2 regions of the Pseudarthrobacter sp. NPDC055928 genome follow, and region 1 is predicted to be linked to the other one. Evidence: predicted binding sites of a transcription regulator. Region 1 holds the regulator's gene; the other holds the start of a gene.
The links. The regulator LexA, encoded in region 1, represses DNA repair genes until DNA is damaged. The targets are predictions, from matches to a motif close to TCGAACANNTGTTCGA.

Region 1 (9,586 bases):
ACGGAGACGGCTCCCTGTCTGAGATGTGCGGCAACGGCGTCCGTGTGTTCGTCCACTTCCTCCGGGCCGAGGGCCTGGTTGACCTGCCCGACGGCGGGGCCCTGACCATCGGAACCCGCGGCGGGGTCAAGACTGTCGTCCGCACGGGCGAGGACTACGCCGTCGACATGGGCCCCTGGCAGTTCATCTTCCCCGGCGCGGCCACCGCCAAAGCCATGGACTCCCTGGTCACGGCCGATGGCCTGGAAGTACCCCGCCCCGCCATCTCCGTCAGCATGGGCAACCCGCACACCGTGGTGGCCCTCGCCGAGCTTTCCGAGCTGGAAGCCACCCGGCTCTTCACCGCGCCGCATGTCGATCCTACACCCGTCAACGGAACCAACGTCGAATTCGTGGTCCCCGCGGAGCCGCTGGTGCACGACGGCGTAGGCACCATCACCATGAGGGTCCACGAACGCGGTGTCGGCGAAACGCAATCCTGCGGCACAGGCGCCTGCGCCGCTGCCGTGGCAATCCGGCATTGGGCCGGGGCCGGCGCACCAGACGCCTGGAACGTCAAGGTGCCAGGCGGCGTCGTCGGCGTTAAATTCTTTGCCGGAGCCGGTGGGCACGAGCACGTCGAACTCAGCGGCCCGGCCGTGATTGTGGCTAGCGGGACGCTTTCCTGACCCGCAGGATCCTGAAGGATTTGGCCGTGGCTTCCCGGGTGACGGTGAACGAGGCGTCCAGCTCCTGGGACAGCCAGCGCTGAAGGGAATCGGAGCCGAGGTTCTTTTGCACCACCAGCCATGCTGAGCCGCCAGGCGCCAGCCTCGGAATCCACAGCTTCAGCAGCGAGTGGAGTTCCTCCTTACCGATCCGGATCGGCGGGTTGGACCAGATCGTGTCAAAGCGGAGTTCCGGGTCCACGGCCTCCGGCATGCTGGCCGTCACGTTGCCCAGGCCGAGCGAAGCCGCATTTTCGTTTGTCAGCGTGATGCAGCGTTCGTTGACGTCCACGGCGTAGACATGGGCTGCCGGCGACTTCAGGGCCATCGTGAGCGCAATCGGACCCCAGCCGCAGCCGATGTCCAGCAGGTTTCCCGACGGCGACGGCGCCGGGACTTCGGCGAGCAAGACGGCGGTGCCCTTGTCTATCCCGTCAGGGCTGAAGATGCCACCGGATGTCTGCAGTGTGCGCGTTTCCCCAGCGAGATCCACCGTGAGCGGCTTGCGGGTAAAGGGCCCTGCGGGCGATGCGCTGAAATAGTGTGCGGACTCCATAACTGGCCAGATTAGTTGGCCCTGAAGCGTAAGGGAAACCGCGGGGGACCGGGTCTGCTAATCTGGAAGGCATGTTCCTGATCTTCGAGTAGCCGGCACGGGTTGAACCCGTCCCGCAGCCATGTCCCGCAGCGATGCAGGTTTCCTACCTTCCGCAGATGCGTCATCGACCAAGCTTTCGCCGGCTGGTCCGACCGCCGGGCAATACTCGAAGCCAGCTTCCCGCTGCGCCCCTCCTGACGTTGCCTGCGCATACCACTTCGTCCACCCTTTCGAAGGCGTGGATCCTACGCTGCACGCCATCGCTTGTACGGTGTGCGCAACAGACAGGAGTCCTGGATGACCGCCAGCCGTCAGCCCAGCGCGAATACGTCCCCACTCACCAGCAATCGGCACTATTCTGGAAATGCCGAATCTTCAAAGGAGACCATGACCAGCCAGCCCAACACCGGATCCGATCCAGCAGCCCAGGATATGAGCCCGGAGGAAATCCAAGCTGTCATCGACCGGATTCTTTCCAAGGATGTTCCGGCAAAACGAGGCCCCGCCACAGAAGGCGACGGCAGGGCGGTGTTCGGCAAAGCCCAGGCGATCTCCCGCCTCGAAGAAGAACACAGCGCCTACGACGGCGACCAGCAGGACCTCGAAGAGCGCCGGGCACTCCGCCGCACGGCAGGGTTGTCCACGGAACTCGAAGACGTCACCGAAGTCGAATACCGTCAGTTGCGCCTGGAGCGCGTGGTCCTGGCTGGCCTGTGGGCCGAAGGAACGCTCGCGGACGCTGAGAACTCACTTCGTGAGCTTGCAGCGTTGGCCGAGACCGCCGGTTCGGAAGTCCTGGACGGCATGGTCCAGCGCCGAGCCAAACCGGACCCCGGAACGTTCCTAGGGTCAGGCAAAGCCCTGGAACTCAAGGAAATCGTGATGTCCACCGGCGCGGATACCGTAGTGGTTGACGCCGAACTGGCTCCCTCCCAGCGGCGCGGGCTGGAGGACATCGTCAAGGTCAAGGTCATTGACCGTACGGCCCTGATCCTGGACATTTTCGCCCAGCACGCCAAGAGCCGTGAGGGCAAGGCCCAGGTGGAACTGGCTCAGCTCGAATACTTGCTGCCACGCCTGCGCGGCTGGGGCGAATCCATGTCCCGCCAGGCTGGTGGCCAGGTGGGCGGCGCTGGCGCCGGTATGGGTTCGCGTGGTCCCGGTGAGACGAAAATCGAACTGGACCGTCGCCGGATCCGTACCCGCATGGCTAAGCTGCGGCGCGAGATCGCCGCGATGAAGCCGGCCCGGGAAACCAAACGGGCCAACCGGCGTCGTAATTCAGTGCCGTCCGTTGCCATAGCCGGCTACACCAACGCCGGGAAATCGTCGTTGCTGAACCGGCTGACGGACGCTGGCGTTCTGGTGGAGAACGCGTTGTTCGCCACCTTGGATCCGACCGTGCGCAAGGCGGAGACCGCGGATGGCCTGGGCTATACCCTGGCGGACACCGTGGGCTTTGTCCGCTCCCTTCCCACCCAGCTCGTGGAGGCATTCCGTTCCACACTGGAGGAAGTAGCGGACGCGGACCTCATCCTGCATGTGGTGGATGCCTCGCACCCGGACCCGGAAGGCCAGATCGCCGCAGTCCGCAAGGTGTTCAGCGAAGTCGATGCCCGCAAGGTGCCGGAAATCATCGTCCTGAACAAGGCAGACGCCGCGGATCCGTTTGTGATCGAACGCCTCAAGCAGCGCGAACCCCGCCATGTGGTGGTGTCGGCGCGGACCGGCGAAGGGATCGCGGAGCTGCTGCGCGAGATCAGCAGCTCGATCCCGCGGCCCAGCGTCAAGCTTGAACTCCTCATTCCCTACAATCGTGGCGACGTAATCAGCAAACTGCATGACACCGACGCGGAAATCCTCAGCCTTGACCATGGCGAGGACGGAACGCGGGCAGTGGTGATGGTCCGGGAAGGCCTCGCGGCTGAACTGGAATCATTCGTCAGCAATGGCTGAACCGGTGGCAGGTGAGCCTTCAGGCACGGCCGGCGAGCAGTTCGTGATCGAACTGCTCGACCGTGCCGTGGCCGGAATGGGCGGACAAAGCCGCAGCGGCCAGCACGAGATGGCCAGGCAGGTGGCCCGTGCCATCGAAACCGGCGACCACCTCCTGGTCCAGGCCGGCACTGGAACGGGAAAGTCGCTGGCTTACCTGATTCCGCTCATTGCGCACTCGCTGGTGAGCAACAAGCCCACCTTGGTTTCCACCGCAACATTGGCCCTGCAGACACAGATTGTGGGCCGCGACCTGCCGCGGCTGCTGAAGACCATCACCCCGGCCCTGGACCGCCCCGTCAAGGTGGCGCTGGTGAAGGGTCGCTCCAACTACGTCTGCCGGCACAAGCTTGAAGGCGGGTTTCCCTCGGAGGAACCCTCCGAAGGCCAGCTTTTTTCCCTTGGCGAGGACACCAGCGTGCCGCACTTCGCAGCCGCTCTCGGGGGACCGGCGTCGCAGTTGGGCAAAGAGGTAGTGCGGCTGCGCGACTGGGCGCAAAAAACCACTACCGGCGACCGTGACGAACTCCTCCCGGGTGTCACGGACCGTGCCTGGCGGCAGGTTTCGGTGACGTCGATGGAATGCCTGGGGGCGCAGAAGTGCCCGATGGCCGCTGAATGCTTCAGCGAACTCGCCCGCCAGGACGCGGCCGACGCCGATGTTGTGGTCACCAACCACGCGATGCTCGCCGTCAGCGCGTTCGAGGGGCTGGCTGTCCTGCCCGAATACGACGTCGTGGTGGTTGACGAGGCGCACGAGCTACAGGACCGGGTGACCGGTGCGGTGTCCGGGCAGCTGTCCGTAGCGATGGTCCATGCGGCGGCTGCCGGAGCGCGGAAGCACACGGCCATTACGGTGGACGCCCTCAACGCTGCGGCCGCCAACCTGGAACTGGCATTGGCAGGGGTTCCCAACGGGCTCCTTCCCAACGGACTTAATGACGAGCAGCTGGACTGCATCGACCAGCTGCGTGACGCCTGCAGGGCTGCCCTGTCCGACTCGAAGGGGGACAGCAGCCAGGCGGCCGACGGCGGGCGGCAGCTCGCGCGCTCACGTCTGATGCTCATCCTGGAACTGTGTGAACGGCTGATCGTGGCCCGGGAGAACCGGGAAGTGGTGTGGTTCTCGCGTGCCAGCACCTTCGATCCGCAGCAAGGCTATGCGCAGCCCGACGACGCCGCACCGGCACTGATAAACATCGCACCGCTCAGCGTCGCAGGGAAGCTGCGCGAGGGACTGTTCGAAGGCCACACCGTAGTGCTGACCTCGGCCACACTGGCCATCGGCTCCGCTTTCGAGCCGGCCGCCGGCGGGCTGGGCCTTGTGGGCCCGGGCGCCCCGAGCTGGACGGGCATTGACGTCGGTTCCCCGTTTGACTACCCAAAGCAGGGAATACTGTACGTTGCCGGGCACCTGCCCAAGCCCGGGCGCGGTGTGTCCGCGGAGGCGCTGGAGGAGCTCGAGGCGCTGATCAGGGCCTCAGGCGGCGGTGCACTGTGCCTGTTCTCCTCACGCCGCGCCGCAGAAGAAGCAGCCGACGCCTTGCGGCCCCGTCTGGGACTGAGCATCCTCTGCCAGGGCGATTCCACGATGACCGCCTTGGTCAAGCAGTTCGCCGACGAGCCTGACACATGCCTCTTCGGAACCATGTCCCTGTGGCAGGGAGTGGACGTACCCGGCGGCTCCTGTCGGCTGGTGGTGATTGACCGCATTCCGTTCCCTCGGCCGGACGACCCCCTTATGACTGCCCGTTCCCGGGCCGTCGCCCAGGCCGGCGGCAACGGCTTTATGTCGGTCTCCGCCACTCATGCCGCCATCCGTCTTGCCCAGGGTGCCGGCCGGCTGATCCGGTCCACCGGGGACAAAGGTGTGGTGGCGGTGCTTGATTCACGGCTGGCAACCGAGAGGTACGCCGGGTTCCTCCGGGGTGCGCTGCCGCCCTTCTGGCCCACCACAGATCGAAAGATTGCGTTTGCGGCGCTGGAACGGCTGTCCAAAGAGCACGCCTGAGTTAACTGCGAAGATCAGCTGAGCCAGCCCTTGTGGACGGGCTCAGCTGATCTTTTTGCTGCTGGGCAATGTACCTAGAGTGAACGCAGAACCGAAACGACCTTGCCCATGATGGTGGCGTGGTCGCCCAGGATGGGTTCGTACTGCGTGTTCTGCGGCAACAGCCACGTGTGGCCGTCCCGCTGGCGGAACGTCTTGACGGTTGCTTCGTCGTCCAGGAGGGCTGCGACGATGTCCCCGTTCACGGCGTCGGCCTGGCGCCTCACCACCACCCAGTCGCCATCGCAGATGGCCGCGTCCACCATGGAGTCTCCGGCCACCCTGAGCATAAAGAGCTCGCCCTGACCGACCAGTTGGCGGGGGAGGGGCATCACGTCTTCAACCACCTGGTCCGCAAGGATCGGCCCGCCGGCTGCGATCCGGCCTACCAGGGGAACCATGGCCGTATCCATGGCAGTGGAAAGCTCCGTTACCTTCCCGCCGCTGATGCCCCGCAGGGTTGCCGGTGCGGCGGAGCCGGGAGCCTTGGCAGTCCCGCCGTCCAGGGTGAGCGGCATCAGGACCTCCATGGCCCGTGGCCGCTTAGGGTCCCGGCGCAGGTATCCCAACTTCTCCAGCTGCGAGAGTTGATGCGTCACGCTGGAGAGGCTGGCCAGCCCCACGGTGTCGCCAATTTCGCGCATGGACGGGGGGTATCCGTTGTCATTGACTGAACGCTGGATCGTTTCCAGGATCTTCTTCTGACGGGCAGTCAGCCCCTTGGGAGTCCTCTGGGGCTGTGGACCCCGCGGGGTCGCCCTGCCGCCGGCTGCTGCTGCCATGTTAGCCAATGCCTTTCCGTTGCCCCGGTGCCTCCGGCGCCGGGTGCCGGGAGCCTCCGGCATTGATTGTCAGACCCTGCTGATCAACTACAGAGGTGGCTGTACTTCGGGTGGTTGATCCTTGGTTCAAACGTAGGCCAGCCGCAACACTTTTTCAAACATTTGTTCTAGCGAGTCTCGACAATGTTCGTTGATAAGTGCTAAAACAGAAGAAGCAAAGTTCGAACATGTGTTCTATTCGCATCCGGAAGCGTTCGAAGATTCGAATACTTCGGGAACGTCCGCTTCGCCGGACAAGCGGAAGGAACACTCCGGGCAGCAAAGCATGGTCCAGGAGGGCTCATTTCATGTCAGCGTTTTCAGCATCGCAGGACTCCCGTCCGCAGTTCGTCTCGGTACAGCACCTCACGTCAGTCCCGCAGGTCCGCCCCGGCAAGGAGCAGTTGCCGCCCCTTCGCCTGACGCGACGCGGACGGGTGGTCCTGATCGGCATCCCGCTGGTCCTGCTCGCTGTCCTGATCTTCCTGCTGGCGGGATTCTTGAACGCCCCCGCCAAGGCAGCAGACTCCGCAGCCGATCTCTCAATCACACCGACAGTGTCCGTCACCGTACAGTCCGGGGAGTCACTGTGGGCGATCGCGGCAGCGGTTGCACCCGAGCGCGATCCCCGCGACGTGATAGCGGACATCGTCCAGCTCAACAACCTCACTGCCGGCGCTGTCGTGCCAGGCCAGCAGCTGTTTGTACCTGTGAAGTGACGCTGCCGCTGACCGTCACATTTTCGGGGTCCATGCTTCGGCACTAAACTGTTCAGGTGAATGACCAGCTAGAGCGTCTGAACCGCCTTCCCCTCCGCAGCAACCTCCGTGGCCTGACCCCGTACGGGGCTCCCCAGTTGGATGTTCCCATTCTGCTGAACGTCAACGAAAACACCCACGGCGTTCCTGCGGACGTACGGGCCGCGATCAGCGCAGCAGTCACCGAGGCAGCCGCCGGCCTGAACCGCTACCCGGACCGTGAATTTTCCGATCTCCGCGTTGCGCTGGCCGAGTACCTTGGCCACGGTCTTGACGCAACCAACATCTGGGCAGCCAACGGCTCTAACGAAGTGCTTCAGCAGATCCTCCAGGCGTTTGGCGGACCCGGCCGCACGGCCCTGGGCTTCCCTCCCACGTACTCCATGTACCCCCTACTGGCCAGCGGCACCGACACAAAGTACGTTGCCGGCCAGCGTGCGCTCGGCTACGGCCTCAGCGCCGAATCAGCCGCCCTGCAGGTGAAGGAACTCCAGCCGAACATCGTTTTCCTGAGTTCGCCCAACAACCCCACCGGCACAGGGCTGGGGCTGGATGTTGTGGAGGCCGTGTACGCCGCCGGCGAGGACAGCCAGACCATCGTGATTGTGGATGAGGCGTACCACGAATTTGCCCACGACGGTACGCCGAGCGCCCTGACCCTGCTGCCGGGCCGGGAACGCCTCATCGTCACCCGGACCATGAGCAAGGCCTTTGCCCTCGCCGGAGCCCGGCTGGGCTACATGGCTGCCGCCCCCGAAGTGACGGACGCCCTGCGCCTCGTGCGGCTGCCCTACCACCTGTCCGCCGTCACGCAAGCCACGGCCTTGGCCGCCCTCCAGCACCGCGAGGCGCTGATGGCCGATGTTGAGGACATCAAGAAGCAGCGTGACCGCATCGTCTCGGAGCTCACACGGATGGGCCTCAAACCCGCCGCTTCGGACTCGAACTTCGTCTTCTTCGGCGGACTGGACCGGCCCCACGACGTCTGGCAGCAGCTGCTGGACTCCGGCGTCCTGATCAGGGACGTCGGAATCCCCGGCCATTTGCGCGTCACAGCCGGGACTGAGACAGAAACCACTGCCTTCCTCACATCCCTGGAAGCCATCCTGGCGAGCCAGGCAAAGCTGCCCGCCTAAACTTGAGTTAGCCGCGCTGCGCGCGCCGGCAATCACTCCTTCTTCGCAAAGGACATATGACCATGAGTTCCACCGGATCCAGCACTGCCGCGTCCCGCATCGCACGCATGGAGCGTGCCACCAGCGAATCGTCAGTACTCGTGGAGATCAACCTCGACGGAACCGGCGTCTCAAACATCGACACCTCGGTCCCGTTCTATGACCACATGCTCACGGCACTGTGCAAGCACTCGCTCATTGACATGACAGTAAAGGCCACCGGCGACACCCACATCGATGTCCACCACACCGTGGAAGACGTCGCCATTACCTTCGGTGAAGTCCTGCGCACAGCCCTCGGCAACAAGGCCGGCATCCGCCGCTTCGGCGAAGCCACCGTGCCGCTGGATGAGGCCCTGGCGCACGCGGTAGTTGATGTCTCCGGCCGGCCCTACCTGGTCCACGGCGGCGAGCCTGCCGGCCAGGAGTACCACCTGATCGGCGGCCACTTCACCGGGTCGCTGACACGGCACGTCTTCGAGGCGATCACGCTGCACGCAGGCATCTGCCTGCACATGAACGTCATCGCCGGCCGGGACCCGCACCACATCGTCGAGGCACAGTTCAAGGCATTCGCCCGTGCATTGCGTGCAGCCGTGGAGCCCGATCCCCGTGTAGAAGGCATTCCGTCCACCAAGGGTGCCCTGTGAGCGGCCAGATCCTCCGCGACGGCGCCGTGATCGACCCGGCTTCCCTGAAGAAGCCGGAATCGCCCGAAGGCAAGCCCACCGTCACCGTGCTCGACTACGGGTCCGGTAACGTCCGTTCCGCCGTGCGCGCCCTCGAACGGGCCGGGGCAGAAGTCATCCTCAGCTCCAAGCCCGAGGACGTACTGAACGCCGACGGCCTCGTGGTCCCCGGCGTCGGCGCTTTCGAAACGGTCATGCGCGAACTGAAAGCCGTGGACGGCATCCGCCTCATCGGCCGGCGCGTCGCCGGCGGGCGTCCAGTGCTGGGTATCTGTGTAGGCCTCCAGGTCCTGTTCGAGGCTGGTGTGGAACACGGCACCGAGGCCGAAGGCATGGGGGAGTGGCCCGGAAAGGTGGAACTCCTTCCGGCGGAGGTCGTACCGCACATGGGCTGGAACACCGTCAAAGTGCCGGAAGGGTCCAAGTTGTTCGCAGGCGTCGAGGACCAGCGTTTTTACTTCGTGCACTCCTACGGCGTCCAGGAATGGAACTTTGACGTGGTGCAGCCGCGCATGGCACCGCCCAAGGTCACCTGGTCCGAGCACGGCGCGCCGTTCATCGCTGCCGTGGAGAACGGACCGCTTTGCGCCACCCAGTTCCACCCGGAAAAATCCGGCGACGCCGGAGCCCGCCTCCTGCGCAACTGGGTGGACGCCCTGCGGAAGCCTGCACCCGCGGATGGCAACGCCTAGATGTGGTCCATTGTCCTGATGGGGCTCGCCGGCCTCCTGGTGGGCGGTGCCCTGTCCTTCCGGCAGCAGCACAAGCCGCTTTGGACCCAAATTGGCTTCTA
Region 2 (9,586 bases), on a different contig from region 1:
GAATCGCAGCCAAGCCTGAAAAGCACCGACGCCGCCGGGACGACAACCACGTTCACCTACGATGCCGCCGGGAACAGGCTCACAGCCTCCAGGCCCCTTACCGGCACGGCCCAGTCAGCCGTCGTGACGAACACGTACGGCGATTCAGCTCATCCGGGAGACGTCACCTCTGTCACGGATCCGAACGGGCACGCTACCACATTCGTCTACGACACTTACGGCAACAGGACTTCGGTCACTGACGCTCTGGGCAGGACCATGGGCACCGCCTCCGACATCCTCGGCCGAAAAACTTCCACGACCACCCCGAGCGGCAAGACCACGACATACGCCTACAACACTGCTGGTTTCCTGGAAACCGTTACTGACCCGCTCGGGAAGGTCTCGACGTTCGCCTACGACGCGGCCGGGAACAAAACCTCAGTCACCGACCCGTTGGGGCACACGACCACCTACACCTATGACGCCCTCGGGAGGCACACGGTGACTACCGCGGCCGATAACACCACGACCTCCAGCGGCTACGACAACGACGGGAACCTGACTTCCCAAACAGACCAGAATGCCCACACCACCAGCTACACCTACGACGCCAGGAACCGGCTCACCTCCTCCAAAGACGGGCTGAACAGAACCACCACCTACGCCTACGACGCCGCCGGACAGCTCACCGGCAGGACCGACCCCTCCGCCAGGACCACCACCATCAGCTACAACACCGCCGGAGACAAAACAGGCATCACCTACTCTGACGGAGTCACCCCCAACGAAACGTTCACCTACACAGCCCTGCACCAGCCCGCCACGATGACAGACGGAACCGGGACTACCATTACGCAGCCGAGACCTACGAGGAAGAGACCCAGATCGTCGAGGAGACCTTCCGTCGCAATACTGTCGACTGCTTCGTGATCACCTGCCCGTCGTCCGATGACCTGCCACTCCCACTTTTCCTGCTCGAGCGCCAGATTCCATTCGTCGTGTTCGGAAGGCCCTGGGGTTTGCCAATGTCGGAATGCTGGTGGGTCGATGTCGATGGGGCCGCCGGTCTCGAGCAGGCGGTGAACCACCTGGTCGAGCTCGGCCACCGACGCATCGCCTACCTCGGTTGGGAGAAATCGGCCGGCTTGGCCGAGGATCGCGAGTCCGGCTGGCAGCGCGCCATGGGCTCGCACGGTCTCCCCACGCGCGGGATGATTGTGCGCGGCCCGGACGACGTCGAGACCGGGCGCCGGCTAGCCGGGGAACTACTCGACCGGCAGACACCGGCGTCAGGGATCATCTGTCCAAGCGACACCATGGCAATCGGCGCAATGCGCGCGTGCCGGGAACGAGGACTCGAACCCGGCCGCGACGTCGGCATTACCGGCTACGACGACAGCCTCGGTTCCCGCGTCGTCACGCCCGGGCTGACAAGCATCGCACAGCCACTGGAAACCGCCGCGAAGCACACCGTCCGCCTGCTGCTGGACCTGCTCAACAGCCCCGACAGCAAACCCGAACAGGTGCTGCTGCGGCCCTCACTCGTCGTACGCGAGAGCACGATGCCACGATGACACCCGGGGAAACGGGAACCCGTTTCCCCGGCCGCCTTGGCCGACCTTCCTCGGCAACGGCTTGCCGTGGCCGCCAGACGGCGGTCGAGACGCGGAGCTTCGCGTTCGACGATCCGGACACTGGAGGAGACCAGACAGTGGCGAGCTTCTCCAAGTGCGCCCTGCGTGCCCGGAACGCCAGACCGCGGACGTCATGTCCGGCAACGCACGGTACATCAAAGGCTGCGAAGTTCAGGCGGCCGCCGGACCACACCACAACTTCGCCGGCAAGGATGCAACCTCCAGGAACCATTTCTGGTGCGACGGCCTGCAGCTCCGGAAGCGAAGCTCCGACGGTATCCCTTAATCGGGACTAGACATGCATTCAGCATAAGACTCAGAAAATGTCGATGAACCTGTATTCAGCTACCTACCCAGGTGACAGAGTGCAGTGAAGGTACCCGTCCCATTTGGGTTCCGTGTAGATCGCGCCTGGCAGTGCGCCGGGTGACGGGAATGTCTTGACGAGTTTCGCCAGGGCAACAGCAACCGGGGGCTGCAGAGCCGGCGAGATGGACTCGCTCATGGCCCCAGCCTAAAGGACGGGTCGTTCATACCTCTCGGGGCCGTCTTGGGTACCCTCGGCGGTGTACTTCTGGGTGCGCCTTATCGTTTCCGCCATGGCCCGCACGGACTCCGTAGACAAGGCGGACCTGGACACGCCAGTATTCGACGCTGACCAGGTTACAGCTGCCAACTACGGCCGCGCTCCTGGTGTTCCACCAAACTGGACGAACCGGTGGAACGAATGGATTTTCATTTCGTTAGTGCATCCCCGGCCTGTCAGGCGGCTTTGACCAGGGGTAGTTCGTCCCAGTGGGTGGTGTAGCGCGGGGAGCGCATGCCGCGTTTCATGCTCCAGTCGGGTCCGCCGCGGATGCCCGCGTGGCCCAGTCCGATGGAGCCGCGTCCGTAGCGGCGGACGATGTCTTCAAGGAGGGGTCCGATGTTGCGCTCTTCGTGCGGGTTCTCGAAGATTTCCAGGGGTTTCTGGGTTCCGGTGGGCCTAAGGTCCGTCACCATGATCCCGGCGCGGGCGTACTTCACGCCCTCGTGGATGGCGGGTAGCAGGGCGTGCGCGGCCTTGGTCAGGATCACCGGATCCGCGGTGGGCATGGGCAGCGGTACGCAGACCGACGGAAAGGAGGTGTCCTTCGCGTTGAAGTGCGAGGTGCCGGCGAAGGCTGTGAGGACCTTGGCCTGGAGGTGGTGTTTGGCCAGCCGGGCGCTGGCCTGCTGGCCGTACACGCTGAGGACCTGGCGCAGGCCGGCGGCTGTGGTGATCGGGGTGGAGAACGAGCGCGAAAAGATGAGCTGGTCCCGGCCCACGCGCTCCTCCTCCATGGGAATGCAGGGGGTGCCTTGCAATTCCAGGACGGTCCGCATCAGCACTACCGAGAATTTGTCGCGGATCCGCACGGGGTCCGCCCGGCTGAGATCGAGGATCGAGTGGATACCCATCGCGTTCAGCCGTTTGGTCAGGCGGGTGGCAACGCCCCAGAGTTCGACGACGGAAAGGCCCGCCATGAGTGCCTCGCGCCGACCTGCCGGCACCGAATCCCAGCGGCAGACGCCGTCGAACGCGGGGTTGTGCTTGGCCCATTTGTTGGCGAGCTTGGCGAGTGTCTTGGTGCGGGCGATACCAACACAGACGGGGACGCCCACGTTCCTCGCTGCGGCGGCTTTCATGTCCCGTCCCAGCTGGAGGAGTGCCGTGGGAGAGCCTTTGACGCCGAGGAAGGCCTCGTCGATGCTGTAAACCTCCAGCCACGCGGAGTACCGGCCCAGGAGTTCCATCACGCGGGCGCTGATGTCGCCGTACAGCTCGTAGTTGCTGGACCTGGCAATCAGCCCCCATTCTTTCGCCCGCGGGGCGATCTTGAACCACGGCTCCCCAACGCCGATGCCCAGGGCCTTGGCTTCAGGGGAGCGGGTGACGGCGCATCCGTCGTTGTTGGACAGAACAACCAGCGGTTTGCCCTCGAGGGACGGGTCAAAGGCGCGCTCTGCGCTCGCGTAGAAGCAGTTCACGTCCACGAGGGCGATTTCCTGCATCTGCCGCATCAGCGCCGGTTTAGACACGGGACCGGCCGCCGTTCTGGGTAGAGTTTCGGATATGGATACGGGGGTGACGGTTCGTCGGGCGCGCGTTGATGACGCTGCCGAGATGGCGCGCGTGCATGTGCGGTCGTGGCGTGAGACGTACCGCGGGGTAATGGCCGACCGTGTCCTCGACGACCCGGAATTGCCCTCCACCCGGGAACGCTTCTGGACCGTCGCCCTCAGCGACGAGCGCTACCAAGCGAACCGCGTCGCGGTGGCCGAACGCAACGGCGACGTGATCGGGCTTGCAATGGCAGGGCCACCCCAGGACTCCGGAACGCAGTGGGGCACGCACCTCTACGTGCTGTACGTCGTTGCGGCTGAGCATGGGACCGGCGCCGGGGCTGCCCTCCTGGACGCCGTCGTCGGCCCTCACGATTCGGCGGCGCTGTGGGTTGCCGATCCGAATCCCCGGGCGCAGGCGTTCTACCGCAAGCACGGGTTCGTAGCGGACGGGACCGTGAACGTGGACGACGGCGTGCGCGAGATCCGCATGGTGCGGCTCCTCTGAGCTGTGCTGCTTACTGAATTTCCGCGAGCTAGACATGGTGGAGGCACCTGGTGGCCACGCCCCAGATGGTGAGCTCACTGAGGCTGGGGACGCGGATGTCCGGGTAGCGGGAGTTCTCTGCCTGCAACACCACACCTGTGGCGGTGATCCGCAGCCGCTTGACGGTCAGTTCGCCGTCGAGGACTGCGATGACTACAGAGCCGTCCTTGGGTTCGAGCGCCCGGTTGACGATGAGTTCGTCGCCATCGCTGATCCCTGCCCGTTCCATCGAGTCGCCGGTTACCCGGACAACGAAGGTGCTGGTGATGTCCTTGATGAGGTGTTCATTCAGGTCGATCCGGCCGTCGAAGTAGTCCTGGGCTGGCGAGGGGTAGCCCGCGGCAACCGCAACCGGGGACATCAGCACCAGCCGCAAGGAGAGGCCCGCATCTATCACACGGGGACCGACAACAACGCCCACAACACACCTTTATTCGAATATATGTTCGATACTTTGAGTGTACAGGCAGGGGGCGACAGTGCGTAGTCTCAACTTGCGCTCCTGACGGACCTGCATGCGAAAGGCGCGCTATCTGATGCGGAATTAGCGCTGCCAAGCGCCTCCTCCTCGGGGACTGATAGTTCGGGATCCTGTGGCAGGTGCGGGACCGACCGCTATTTCTGCCCTCTTTCGGCGAGCCGCTGGAGTTGCCATTGATGCACGTCGGGCAGCCAATCCAACGGGGCCGATGGGCCGATCCGCGGGTCGTCGGGAACACCGCCGTCGAGCAGGTCCTGGACATATGCGCGATCCTGATTGATTCGTACTCCTAGTTGCCCAGCCCCTCCCACTGAACCGTGACCGGGAATGACGGCATCGACGTCGTCTGCCAGGTCCTCGAACAGCCGCAGCGCCTCGAGGTAGTCCCCGAGCGGATCCGCTGTCTCCAGGTCGAGGAACGGCATCAGGATGTCAGAAAGCATGTCGCCGGCGACGAGGACGCGGCGCTCTTCAATCAGCAGCGCCGCGTGCCCCGGGGCATGGGCTTGATGCTCGATGATGCGGACTTTGGGGCCATCCCAAGGAATCTGTTCAGCTCCGGCGGGCAGACCCGTAATTTGACCGAGCAGCTCCATCGGGATCTCTTCGGCGTACTCCGGCGGGAGCCCTTCGGCGATGAGGTCCTGCCAATCCGCTTTCGACAGCACATCGTGGATAGATGCCGCGCAGCGGGCCGTACCGTACCGGGGCGCTGCGCCGAAGGACGTGTGCCAGAGCACGTGGTCCCAGTCCGGATGCGTTGAGAAGCCTGCCACAACAGGCTGGCCCAACTCGCGAACGTCGTTCGCCAGGTCCGCCATTTCGCCACGAGTTATACCGGGGTCGATGAGCAACACACCGTCCCGGCCCTGCACCACAACGGAATTACTCTGGATGAACTCGCTCTCGTGAACGAGAACACCCTCAGCGATTTTCTTCAGCATGAAACGCCTTCCGCTTGTGGTTTTTGAACCAGCTTGTCGAGACGCTATTAGCTGTCGGTAGTGGAGCGCAAGCATCGTTGGCGAAGTGGGTAACCCACGGTCCGGGGTGCTCGATTAGGGCGAGGTGCGGGCCGAGACTATCCGGGTCCGCCAACGGCAAACCTGTATTCCGAGCGCCCATCCCACACAATCAAGAATCTGAATTTGGACGAGCGGTGCGGGGTTTCGATGTGGCGCCATTTAAGGTCAGCTGGGAACTCCAGTAGCCTGCTGGGATGGTTGCGGACGAGCAGGAACTGACAGGTGGAAACGCTTCCGAGAGCGTTGTTCGCATTGGTCACACCGTCCGAAAACCCTGGCTGGAGAACTCAGCCGCCGTGCAGAGTTATCTGAGTGCGCTCCGGTCGTCCGGGGTGGACGTTCCCCAGCCTCTGGGCCGGGACGAACACGGTCGAAGCACAGTGGAGTACATAGAAGGCGAACTCGCAATGGATCATCTGCCGCTCGGGCGGGACGATTTACTGCGGGTGGGTCGGATGATTCGGCAAATCCATGATGCGAGCGAAACAGTGCCGATGCGCAACCCGGGCGACTGGAAGATGCTGCTGCCGGCGGAGAATCCAGACCTGATGTGCCACAACGACCTCGCCCCGTGGAACCTCATCATGGGGGACCGCTGGGTATTCATCGATTGGGATGGTGCCGGGCCCAGCACGCGGTTGTGGGATCTGGCCTACGCCGCTGAGTCGTTCGGCCTGCTGTTCGACGGGCAGCCGGTGGATGACGCCGCCCTGAGGTTGCGGGCACTTGTTGACGGCTACGGAGCCGATGCCGCACTAAGCAAGGCACTTCCGGCGGCCATGGCGAAACGAACTGCGGCGATGTTCGATCTTCTGAAGTCCTCGCATGAGACCGGGGTTCAGCCTTGGGCCGACATGTACGTTAATGGACACGGTGAGCACTGGCGTTCCGCCGCCCACTACGTCGCGCGGAATCAAGCGATCTGGGAACAAGCCCTCGCGTAGCCGTTCAGCGGATGATGCGGTAACGCACGTGTGTGACGAGGCGGCTGCCGCTCACTTCCGTCGGCTCAAGCGTGAGGTTCCCGACGCCGTCGAGCAGCCGTTCACCCGCCCCCAGGGTCATGGGTGCGATGTGCAGCCGCAACTCGTCGATCAGCCCCGCCGACAAGTACTGGCGGGCCGTCTGCGCCCCTCCGGCGATGGCCACGTCCTTGCTGCCGGCGGCTTCCCTCGCCCTGGCAAGGGCCGATTCGATCCCATCGGTTACGAAGTTGAAGGTGGTTCCGCCCTGCATCTGCACAGGCTCGCGCTCCTGGTGCGTGAGAACGAACACGGGGGCGTGATACGGCGGCTCCTCACCCCACCAACCCCGCCATTCTTCGGCCCACGCCCCGGGCCCGGCGAACATGTTCCGACCCATGATGTACGCGCCTGCCGCGAGGATGCCCTCGAGCTCGGGTGCGTTGGCTTCGCGTTCCTCGAACTGCCATCTGTGCAGCAACTCGCCGCCCTCGCCCAAAGGGTCTGTCGGAGTTTGGTTCGGGCCGGCGACGAAGCCGTCGAGGGAGATAGTCAGATCGCACGTGACACGGCTCATGCGCCCATCATGCCACCACCCGGCGGTTCGCGCGCCGGATGGGTCCTCCCTAAAGCTAGGGGTGCCGGACGTCCTGCGGCTGCGGTGCCCCCGCCAGGTCCTGGATCCGTTCCGTTGCCGCCCAGCTCGCGAGCAGGCGCAGCCTTTCATCTGACGGCGATCCGGGCGCTGCGGGGTAGACCGTGAGGGTGAAGCCGGGGTCCTCGGCCAGTTCCATCGCCTCATAGGCAAGCTCGAGCTCTCCCACCACCGGGTGGTGGAAAACCTTCGTGCCCGCGTAGTGGCGCCGGACATTGTGGGCGGCCCAGCGCGTCCGGAATTCTTCGCTGCGGACGGAAAGTTCTCCGACGAGGTCGGCCAGCCGCTTATCAAAGGGGTTGCGCCCGGTCTGCGTCCGCAGGATCGCCACGTTGGTATTGGCCGCCAGATCCCAGTCGGGGTAAAAATCCCGGGCTTTGGGGTCCAGGAAAATGAACCGGCAGTGGTTCCCGGGCCGGGCTGGCCCGCGGTACATCTCCGAGTACAGGGCAAAGCCAAGCTGGTTGGCGGCCACGATGTCCATGTAGTGGTTGCTGATGAAAGCCGGCGCGGTGGTGATGGAGTCGAGCATGAACTGGAGGGTGGGCCGGACCGCGCCGCTTTGGAGGGGGCGCCGTCGGGCCCTGCCTGACGGGCTGGAGGCGCGCGCAAGGTTATAGAGGTGGTCCCGTTCGGCCTCGTCGAGTTTCAGCGCCCCGGCGATGGCGTCAAGGACACTTTCGGAGGTGCCGGACAGGTTCCCGCGCTCAAGCTTTGTGTAGTAGTCCACGCTGACACCGGCAAGCATGGCCACCTCTTCGCGGCGCAGGCCGGGGACCCGGCGTCGGCCACCATAGAGCGTCAGTCCTGCCATTTCGGGAGTGATCCGGGCACGCCGTGAGGCGAGGAACTCGCGCACTTCCATCCTGTTGTCCACCCGTCCACGCTACCCCCGGACCCGCACGTTAGGGAGGTACTGCCAGGACCCGGATAACCGGAACGCTTGCTGGGAATGACGGCGGGCTGCGGCATCGAACTGTCCGGACACGTCAGGGGGCCGGCGGTGGCTGGGGAGCGTGGCCTGGTCTCACCCTGAGGCCATCTCACCGCCGGCCCCGGCATGTATCCCAAACCCCACCTTGGGAGTGAACAGGCAGCCAAGCCCTGTTCACTAAGTCGCACTACTAATCTATTCCCTCGACGCCCGAAGCGCACGGACCACTTTTCGGCGGGTCACTTTTGCGGAGGGTCCGACGGCGGCGCTCAGCCCGTGCGGTCCACCGCCTTCAGAATCGCTTGGCCCAGTTCGCCCGGCTTAGTGAACTGCGGCCAGTGCCCGGTGGGCAGGTCCACGTACTCCACGTCCCGAATGCGGGCGAGTTCGGCGACGAAGGGATGGCCGGCGTCGATCCACTCCGTCAGCAGCGACGACGGGAACTCGCAGGCGATCACCGTGGCCGGGACGTCATACCGCCGCGCATCGTGGAGGTGCTGCTTGTCGTAGGCCACGCCCTTGGGCTCCGGGATGGCCCGTGCCCGGAAGCTGTCCCGGAGTTCGTCCGTCAGGTCCACCAGGTCCTCATCCTCGAAACCGTCCCACGGCGGAAGCGGAATGTCGTCGCCGTCCGCCGGCAGTTCATTATTGATGACGTCCCCTTCACCCAGGGGCCCGCTGTCCACAAAGATGTTCCGTTCGATGCGGTCCGGCCGGGCGTCAGCCACACCGTGGATGATGGCCCCGCCGCCCGAGTGGCCCACCAGCACCACCTTGCCGTCAAGGGAATCCACCTTCTCCACCACGGCGTTGATATGGGTCCGCAGTCCGATGCCCGCCCGCGATGCGTCAGGGGATTCGAGGCCGGGGAGCGTAAGCGGGTGGAGGCGATGGCCGGCCGCGGCAAGTGGGGGAGTGACCTCATCCCACGACGATGCGTCCAGCCAGAATCCGGGTACCAGGATGATGTCCATGACCGAACCCTACCGGTGCTGCTCCGGCCCCTCAAGGGCGATGGCAAGGGTCAAGGAGTCAGCCTGGGACGGAGGCAGGCCCGCGCATCAGCGACCGCAGGTGGTCTCCACGGCAGGGGATTGCAGCATCCACCAGGGCACGGCTGTGCTCGTGGGCGGGGCTGGCGAAGAACGCCTGCGTTTCCGCGACCTCAATCACCCGCCCGTCCAGCAGCACAGCCACGCGGTCGCACATGTACCGGACCACATCCATGTCGTGCGAGATCACAATCAGCGACAGCCGGTGGTCGCGCTGGAGCCGCAGCAG

Region 2: the regulator LexA is predicted to act here: its motif matches at 4,683-4,698, upstream of ACFC25_RS08720 (LexA family protein).

The regions. Positions count from the first base shown of each region.
Region 1 is NZ_JBHJZH010000011.1:3,216-12,801, reverse strand. It holds gene dapF (diaminopimelate epimerase) at 1-668, shown strand, start outside; gene ACFC25_RS14150 (class I SAM-dependent methyltransferase) at 649-1,263, opposite strand; gene hflX (GTPase HflX) at 1,693-3,261, shown strand; gene ACFC25_RS14140 (ATP-dependent DNA helicase) at 3,254-5,311, shown strand; gene lexA (transcriptional repressor LexA) at 5,386-6,132, opposite strand; gene ACFC25_RS14130 (LysM peptidoglycan-binding domain-containing protein) at 6,480-6,890, shown strand; gene ACFC25_RS14125 (histidinol-phosphate transaminase) at 6,947-8,065, shown strand; gene hisB (imidazoleglycerol-phosphate dehydratase HisB) at 8,128-8,754, shown strand; gene hisH (imidazole glycerol phosphate synthase subunit HisH) at 8,751-9,485, shown strand; gene ACFC25_RS14110 (hypothetical protein) at 9,486-9,586, shown strand, end outside.
Region 2 is NZ_JBHJZH010000005.1:102,675-112,260, reverse strand. It holds partial or broken gene ACFC25_RS08755 (hypothetical protein) at 16-87, shown strand; gene ACFC25_RS08750 (hypothetical protein) at 124-912, shown strand; gene ACFC25_RS08745 (substrate-binding domain-containing protein) at 909-1,556, shown strand; gene ACFC25_RS08740 (hypothetical protein) at 1,711-1,902, shown strand; gene ACFC25_RS08735 (hypothetical protein) at 1,966-2,121, opposite strand; gene ACFC25_RS08730 (Y-family DNA polymerase) at 2,379-3,659, opposite strand; gene ACFC25_RS08725 (GNAT family N-acetyltransferase) at 3,724-4,209, shown strand; gene ACFC25_RS08720 (LexA family protein) at 4,238-4,669, opposite strand; gene ACFC25_RS08715 (MBL fold metallo-hydrolase) at 4,864-5,673, opposite strand; gene ACFC25_RS08710 (phosphotransferase) at 5,949-6,698, shown strand; gene ACFC25_RS08705 (dihydrofolate reductase family protein) at 6,703-7,293, opposite strand; gene ACFC25_RS08700 (helix-turn-helix transcriptional regulator) at 7,349-8,248, opposite strand; gene ACFC25_RS08695 (alpha/beta fold hydrolase) at 8,575-9,279, opposite strand; gene ACFC25_RS08690 (ATP-binding cassette domain-containing protein) at 9,338-9,586, opposite strand, start outside.